DNA from 2 places in the Sinomonas soli genome. Region 1 is predicted to be linked to the other one. Evidence: riboswitches for the same ligand, from Rfam matches in the RefSeq annotation. Region 1 holds a riboswitch; the other holds the start of a gene.
The links. A riboswitch is a leader RNA that binds a small molecule or an ion and turns the genes downstream of it on or off. The one in region 1 is predicted to bind S-adenosylmethionine.

Region 1 (4,202 bases):
CGCCGAGCCCGATCGCCGCGCGCCCCTCAGGGCCCATGGCCCGGTGGGTCGTCGTAGCGGGGTGGGTGATGAGGGACTTCGAGTCGCCGAGGTTGTTGGAGATGTCGATGACCTGCAGCCCGTTGAGGAGGCGGAAGGCCGCCTCCTTGCCCCGGCCCTCGGGGGCATCCAGCTCGAAGGTGATGACGGTTCCGCCGGCGCTCATCTGCTTCTTCGCGAGCTCGTACTGCGGGTGCGAGGCGAGATGCGGGTACTTGACCCAGCGGACCTCGGGCCGCGCCTCGAGCCATTCGGCGATCGCGAGGGCACTCGCCGAGGAGTGCCGCACGCGCAGCCCCATCGTCTCCAGGCCCTTGGAGAGCACCCAGGCGTTGAAGGCCGAGAGCGCGGGGCCCGTGTGGCGCATGAGGTTCTTCACCGGCCCGTCGATGAACTCCTTCGTGCCGAGCACGGCGCCGCCGAGCACGCGGCCCTGACCGTCGATGTGCTTGGTGCCGGAGTACACGATGACGTCGGCGCCGAAGTCGAGGCTGCGCTGGAGCAGGGGGGTGGCGAAGACGTTGTCGACGACGACCTTCGCGCCCGCGGCATGCGCGAGGTCCGCGACGGCCTGGATGTCCACGAGCTCCTGCATCGGATTCGACGGGGACTCGAAGAACACGGCGGTGGCGGGCCGCGAGAGCGCCTCGCGCCACTGGTCCAGATCGGGGCCGTCCACGAACACCGTCTCGACGCCCCAGCGGGGGAGGATCTCATTGAGGATCACGAAGCACGAGCCGAACAGGCTGCGCGCCGCGACGACCCGGTCCCCGGCTCCCAGCAGGGCCGCCAGCGCGGTGAACACCGCGGACATCCCGGACGCGGTCGCGAAGCACGCCTCGGTGCCCTCGAGCAGCCGGAGCCGCTCCTGGAAGGTCGCGACCGAGGGGTTGCCGTAGCGCGAGTAGACGAACCGCTCCTCCTCGCCGGTGAAGGCCCGCTCGGCGGCCTCGGCGGAGGGGTAGACGAACCCGGAGGTGAGGAAGAGCGCCTCGGAGGTCTCCTGGAACTCGGTGCGCAGGAGTCCGCCCCGCACCGCCTGCGTGTCCTCGCTCCAGCCGGCGGCGTTGATGTCAAAGCTCACGGAAGTCTTCAGTCCTGTCCAAGGTTGGTCGGCAGCCCGCGGTTCTTCCAGCCGTTCACGGTCCGCTCGCCGTCGGGCCCGGGCACGCCCTCGAAGCCCTCGAGGACGCTGTAGGCGGTGAACCCGAGGTTGGTGGCGACGGCGGCCGCGGCCGCGGAGCGGTGGCCCGAGCGGCACAGGAACAGCAGCGGGGTGGTCCTGTCGTCGGGGCCCTGGAGTTCGAGCTCCATGACGAAGTCCGGGTTGGGGATCCCGCCCTCGAACACCCAGGGGATGAAGAGCGGATCGTTCTCGGTGCCCTTGGTGTCGGGGATGCCCACGTGGGCCCACTCCTCCTCGGTGCGCACGTCCACGAGCACGGCCTCGCCGCTCGCGAGCTTGGCCCAGGCCTCCTCGGGGGTGAGGTCGCCGGCGTAGCTCACGCGTGGCCCTCGCCCTCGTACTCAAGGGAGTCGACGGCGGAGGCCACCGCGGCGTCTGCGCGGGCCACCGTGTGGGGCAGGACCACGGCCTGGGCCACGATGACGTCCGTGCCGTTGAAGGTCGCGGCGGGGCTGCCGTGGAGCACGTACCCGTCGGCGAGGGCCTGGGAGATCTTGGCGCAGAACTCGCGGGTGTCCGGGCCGGTCAGGAGCCGGTAGGCCAGCTTCTCCTCGGCGGGCCCGCCGGGGGCCGCCGGGTCGTTGAGCGGAGTGGTCGCGGCTGCCGCCGCGGTCTGCTCGGTCGCAGTATCGGGCATGACGGGGCTCCTTCGGGCTTGCGTATCGAGAACGAATGCCGAGTAGTCACCTGAGGCACCCCGCCGCCTGGAGGGTTGCCGGCCAGCTAAGTCAGGGCTTGGCACTGGCGCTCATTACTCTTCGATCGAACGTAGCACGGGGCACCGTGGCCGACCATGGGACTGCGGTAACGATTGGCAATATGCCGATTCGGGCGGCCCCGCGCGGTCCGGAGCGCCCACCGTGGAGGGTCAGAAGATGGACCAGCCGGTGCGGTCGGCGAGCTCCGCGAGGGCGGCGGTGCCCGCGAGGGAGTTGCCGTGGGCATCGAGGCGCGGGCTCCACACGCAGATGGAGCAGACGCCGGGCACCACGGTGAGGATGCCGCCGCCCACCCCGCTCTTGCTGGGCAGCCCGACGCGGTAGGCGAACTCCCCGGCGGCGTCGTACATCCCGCACGTGAGCATGACGGCGCCGATCCGCTTGGCGGCCGAGGCGGAGACGACCCTCCCCGAGGGGCCGACGCCGTCGTTGGCCAGGAAGAGGCCCGCGCGGGCCACATCGGCGCAGGACATCTCGATCGAGCACTGGCGGACGTAGTGGCGGACCACATCGCTGGGGCGATTGCGGAGGTTGCCGAGGTCGGCGAGGAAGTGGGCCAGGGCGAAGTTCCGCTCGCTCCTGGCCAACTCGGATTCGAAGGCCTCCGCATGCACCGCGCCCCCTCCGGCCGGGCCGGAGAGCAGCCCGAGCACCTGGTCGCTGGCATCCGGGAAGGCGTCGAGGAGGTGGTCGGTGACCACGAGCGCGCCCGCATTGATGAAGGGATTGCGGGGGATGCCCCCCTCGGCCTCGAGCTGGACGAGCGAGTTGAAGGCGGTCCCCGAGGGCTCGCGGAGGACCCGGGACCACAGGCCCGGGCCGTCCTCGTGCCCGAGGGCCAGGGCCAGCGAGAACACCTTCGAGATGCTCTGGATCAGGAACGGCTCCCCGGCATCCCCGGCCGTGAGGACCTCTCCCGAGACCATGGCCACGGCGATGCCGAAGTGCCTGAAGTCGGCTGCGGCCAGATGCGGGATGTGGCCGGGGACAGAGCCCTGGACGCGGGTGGGACGGAACTCGTGGACGAGGTCCTGGAGGAGGCCGCCGAGCGCGTCGGGGTCGACTCCGGCGCTGCGCCGGGCCTGGAGGAGGGCCGGGCCGCCGCTCATCGCCCGCTCCCGGCGCCGTCGAGCTCGCCGCGGTGCCACAGGCCCAGGTGGAGCTGGGCGATCGTGGCGTGGGCGGGGTTGCCGAGGTCCAGGCCGGTGAGGCGCTCGGCCTTGCCGACCCGGTAGTAGACGGTGTTCCTGTGGACCTGCATGGCCTGGGCGCAGGCGGAGACGTCCATCGAGGCCCTGAAGTAGCTCTCGAGCGTCTCCGCGAGCTCCGCGTCGGTCAGCAGGAGGTCCGTGAGCGCGCGGTGCCTGAATCCGGAGGAGGCGAAGCGGGCGATGGCCTCGTGGAGGAGGACCTCGGTCTCGACGTCCTCGATCGACGCGACCTGCAGGCCGCCGTCGCGCACGAGGCAGTCCAGGACGGCCGCCGCCTCCGCCCGGGAGCCGTGCAGCGTGGCCACGCCGGGGACGATCCGGCCGATGGCCACGAAGGCCACGGCCCCCAGATGGCGGCGCGCGTCCGCTACGATCAGGCCCGCGAGCGAGCGCAGCGCGGCGGTGGCCGTGCGCGGGGCCAGGCTGGGCACCACCACGGCCGTGTGGCCCTCGTGCTGCCCCACGATCGAGGACGCCTTGAACGCGGCGGCGTGCAGCGCGACGAGGTCGGCGAGCTGCCCGTGGACGAGTTCGGCGTCCTCGGCGAGGGCGTCGGGGCGGGACAGGCCGACCAGGAGCAGGCACGAGGGCGTGTCGACCGCCACGCCGAGGGTCCTGGCGGCCGCGGCTGCCTCTGCCGGGCCAGACAGCAGACGGCCGATCCGGTCCTCGTGCATGGTGACCGACTGCTGGTTCCGGTAGCGGATCAGTTCCGATGCCGCGCGCCGGGCCGCGCCCGTCAGCGCGTAGACCACGTCGTCGCCGAAGCCCGAGCCGGTCTCCTGGAGCCAGATGTAGCCCATGATCCGCTCGCCGGCGAAGATGGCGATCGCGGCCCGCTCGCGCAGCTGCTGGTCGGGGCTGGCCGGCACGCGGACGACGCCGCGGCTGCGGTGCATCTCGCGGTAGGCGCCGAGGTCCTTGAGCATGAGCTCGTACTCGCGGGGCCCGCGCCGGGTCAGGATGGAGGCCTTGCGGAGCTCGTCGATGTTGTTCGAGAGCGTCGAGTACGCGAGGACCCTGTTCGCGGCGTCCTCGATCACCACA
Region 2 (4,202 bases), on a different contig from region 1:
GACGGTCAACGCTCACCTCAAGGTGCTCGCCGAGTCCGGACTGACCGAGCCGGTGCGCGCCGGGCGCGAGGTCTTCTACCAGCGCGGGCGGGTGGGCGAGGAGCTCCTCGCCCGGGCGTAGCACCGTTGAGGGGTCCATGGCACACCGTTGAGGGGTCTCTGGCAGGCACGGCGGAGAGACTCCACAAGCCCCGCCAGAGACCCCACAAGCCCCCGCCAGAGACCCCTCAGGAGGTGGGGGGGTGAGAGGGGTCAGCCGACGCGCGCCTCGCCGATGCTGTGCAGGGCCACGGGCGAGGTCCCGTTGACGAACCAGTCCCCGAGCCCGCGGGCCTTGAAGGCCACCGGGTTGTGCGTCGCGACGGTGCGGGCATTGCGCCAGTGCCGATCGAGCGCCTTGCCCCGGGACACCGCCGAGGCGCCCGCGGTGTCGAAGAGCTGCTGCGCGGCGTCGATCACGAGCGGCGGCACGGCCACCTGGGCGAGGTCGACGGCGACAGCTCCCCGCGCGTAGCGGTCCTCGGCAGGGGCATCGGGGCCGAGGGCGAGGGCGGCGTCGAGCTCGCGGGCCGCGGTTAGCACCGAGGACTCCGCGGCGAACGACTTCGCGGCAAGCTGCCCCACGAGGTTCAGGATGAGCGGATCCTCGCGGAACAGCTGCCCGGACCCAGTCGAGAACGTCCGGGTCCGCTTCGCCACGAGGGCCGACGCGTCGCGCACCACGGCCTTGCCGATCCCGGCGAGCACCGACAGGAGCATGAGCTGGAGGAACGCCGGCTCATGGGTCGTCGACTCGGTGCGCGGCACCACGTCCTCGGCCGGGACGGGAACGTCGCGGAACACGGCCGTTCCGGTGCCCGTCATCTGCTGGCCGAACCCGTCCCAGTCGTCGCGGATCTCCACGCCCGGGTGCCCGGTCGGCGCGACCGCGTACACCCGCGAAGCAGACCCCTCGGGGGAGGCCATGACGGCCACGAAGTCGGCGAAGGTCGTGCCGGTCGTGTAGTACTTCTCGCCGGTGAGGAGCCAGCCGCCGGGCGCCGGGACGAGCCGGGTGGCGACGGTGCCGAGGGCGTTCCCGGACCGCTCGGTCGCCGCATTGCCGAAGATGGCGCCCTCGACGACGCGCCCGAACCACCGCGCCCGGAACGCCTCGCCCTGCAGCGCGATCGTCTCGGTGAACGCGAAGTGCGAGCGCAGGAGATGGCCTACGGAGGAGTCCGCCGCGGAGAGGTCGACGAGCAGGCGGACGAGGGTCTCGACGGACACGCCGAAGCCGCCGTACTCGGCCGGCACCCGCAGTCGCCCGAACCCGGCCTCCCTGAGCCAGCCGATCTGCTCGAACGGCAGGGTCCTGGCCAGCTCGCGGTCGAGCGCGCCGTCCTCGATCCGCGCGAAGACCGGTGCGAAGCGCTCGGCGAGTTCCGCGTACGGGACCGAACCGCCCGCCGTCGTGCGTCCCATCAGTGCATTCCCCTCTCCGGCGGGCCGACCGGCGGGCGCGCCACCGAACAGTATTCGGCGAGGCGCGGGCCATCGCGAGTGTGACGAAATAATTTGCATCGTTACGCCTCCTCTGGCGACAATCGGAAGGACCATCCCGAGCGGCCGAGAGATCTGGATCTGTGACGCCGCAGCAACCCTGGCCCCGACGTCGGACGACGGCGGCGGAGCCAAAGGTGCTACTGCCAGAAGCGATGGTGAGTGCTATGGAGCCTCGGCCCGAGCCCCACGTCGCGCCTGCACGTAAGGAGCGCACTATGTCCTTGTCTGGGATCGACCTCGAGACCCCGCTGAAGTTCGCCTACTGGGTCCCCAACGTCTCCGGCGGCCTCGTCGTCTCGACCATCGAGCAGCGGACCAACTGGGAGTTCGAGTACAACCGGAAGCTCGCCCGCATCGCGGAGGACTCGGGCTTCGAGTACGCCCTGACGCAGACCCGCTACGCGGCGAGCTACGGCGCGGACAAGCAGCACGAGGCCACCTCGTTCAGCCTCGCACTGCTCATGGCCACCGAGCGGCTCAAGGTCATCTCGGCGGTGCACCCGGGCATGTGGCACCCGGGCGTGCTCGCGAAGTTCATCATCACCGCGGACCACCTCTCCGGCGGCCGCGCGGCCGTGAACGTGGTCTCCGGCTGGCTCAAGGACGAGTTCGTGAACTTCGGCCTCGAGTGGCTCGAGCACGACGAGCGCTACGTCCGCACCGAGGAGTTCATCAACGCCCTCCGCGGCCTGTGGACGCAGAAGGACTACTCGCAGTCGGGCAAGTACTACAACATCTCCGACTTCACGCTGAACCCGGCCCCGGTGGACGTCCCGGGCCGCCCGCACCCGGAGATCTTCTTCGGCGGCAACTCGACGGCCGCGCAGGCCGCCGCCGGCCGCACCGCCGACTGGTACTTCTCCAACGGCCGCGACATCGAGGGCTTCAAGGAGAACATCGCGGGCGTCCTGGCCGCCGCCAGGGACGGCCGCACCGCCCCGGCCGCGCCCCGGTTCGGCCTCAACGGCTTCGTGATCGCCCGCGACACGGAGAAGGAGGCCCAGGACACGCTCCGCGAGATCATCGCCAAGGCCCACCGCCCGGCCGTGGAGGGCTTCGCCGCCGCCGTCAAGGAGGCCGGCCAGTCCACCAAGGACGGCAAGGGCATGTGGGAGGACTCCACGTTCGAGGACCTCGTCCAGTACAACGACGGCTTCCGCACCAAGCTCATCGGTACCCCGGAGCAGATCGCCGAGCGGATCGTCGAGTACAAGAAGATCGGCGTGAACCTGTTCCTCACCGGCTACCTGCACTTCCAGGAGGAGCTCGAGGCGTTCGGCCGCGACGTCCTGCCGATCGTGCGCGAGCTCGAGGCGGACCTCGCCCGGGCGAACGGCACCGAGCTGCGCACCGATCTGCTCCCCGTCACGAAGTACGACGGCGCCGGCCGCCACCGCGCGGACCTCGCCGGGGCGGACCTCGCCGAGGCGAGCGCCTGATGGCGGAGCGCCAGTTCGGGTTCCGCACCCGCGCCCTGCACGCCGGCGGGACGCCCGACGCCGAGCACGGCGCCCGGGCGGTGCCGATCTACCAGTCGACCTCGTTCGTGTTCAAGGACTCGGACGACGCCGCCAACCTGTTCGCGCTGCAGAAGTACGGCAACATCTACTCCCGCATCGGCAACCCGACCGTCGCGGCGTTCGAGGAGCGCATCGCCTCGCTCGAGGGCGGCATCGGCGCGGTCGCGACGTCGTCCGGCATGGCCGCGGAGTTCATCACGTTCGCCGCGCTCACCCAGGCCGGGGACCACATCGTCGCCTCCTCCAAGCTCTACGGCGGCACGATCACCCAGCTCGACGTGACGCTGCGCCGCTTCGGGGTCGAGACCACGTTCGTGGACTCGACCGATCCGGCCGCCTTCGAGGCGGCCCTGCGCGAGAACACCAAGGCCGTGTACACCGAGGTGGTGGCCAACCCCTCCGGTGACATCGCCGACCTGGCAGGCCTCGCCGCCGTCGCCCATGAGCACGGCGTGCCGCTCGTGGTCGACTCGACGCTGACCCCGCCGTATATCCTGCGGCCCATCGAGCACGGGGCGGACATCGTGATCCACTCGGCCACGAAGTTCCTCGGCGGCCACGGCACCACGCTCGGCGGCGTGGTGGTCGAGTCCGGCACGTTCGACTGGGGCAACGGGAAGTTCCCGTCCATGACCGAGCCGGTCCCGAGCTACGGCAACGTCTCGTGGTGGGGCAACTTCGGCGAGTACGGGTTCCTCACCAAGCTGCGCTCCGAGCAGCTGCGCGACATCGGCCCGTCCCTGTCCGCGCAGTCCGCGTTCCAGCTCCTGCAGGGCGTCGAGACGCTCCCGCAGCGCATGGACGCGCACCTCGCCAACGCCCGGCGCGTCGCCGAGTGGCTCGAGGCCGACCCGCGCGTGACGTACGTGAACTACGCGGGCCTGCCCTCGCACCCGCAGCACGAGTACGCGAAGGAGCTCCTCCCGCTCGGCGTGGGCTCCGTGTTCAGCTTCGGCGTGAAGGGCGGCCGCGAGGCCGGCGCCCGGTTCATCGAGGCCCTCCAGCTCGCCTCGCACCTGGCCAACATCGGCGATGCGCGCACCCTCGTGCTGCACCCGGGGTCGACGACGCACCAGCAGCTCTCCGCGGACCAGCTGGTCGCGGCGGGCGTCCCCGCGGACCTCATCCGCCTCTCCG

Region 2: it holds a riboswitch for S-adenosylmethionine, as region 1 does, so the genes downstream of both, sfnG (dimethylsulfone monooxygenase SfnG) here and ACYVKZ_RS09620 (DUF1737 domain-containing protein) in region 1, are expected to answer to the same signal.

The regions. Positions count from the first base shown of each region.
Region 1 covers NZ_BAAGSN010000009.1:53,171-57,372, forward strand. The annotation lists gene ACYVKZ_RS09610 (O-succinylhomoserine sulfhydrylase) at 1-1,123, opposite strand, end outside; gene ACYVKZ_RS09615 (rhodanese-like domain-containing protein) at 1,132-1,545, opposite strand; gene ACYVKZ_RS09620 (DUF1737 domain-containing protein) at 1,542-1,862, opposite strand; SAM riboswitch class IV at 1,872-1,981, opposite strand; gene ACYVKZ_RS09625 (glutaminase) at 2,094-3,053, opposite strand; gene ACYVKZ_RS09630 (PucR family transcriptional regulator) at 3,050-4,202, opposite strand, start outside.
Region 2 covers NZ_BAAGSN010000006.1:390,637-394,838, forward strand. The annotation lists gene ACYVKZ_RS07450 (ArsR/SmtB family transcription factor) at 1-121, shown strand, start outside; gene ACYVKZ_RS07455 (acyl-CoA dehydrogenase family protein) at 253-1,464, opposite strand; SAM riboswitch class I at 1,593-1,704, shown strand; gene sfnG (dimethylsulfone monooxygenase SfnG) at 1,761-2,984, shown strand; gene ACYVKZ_RS07465 (O-acetylhomoserine aminocarboxypropyltransferase/cysteine synthase family protein) at 2,984-4,202, shown strand, end outside.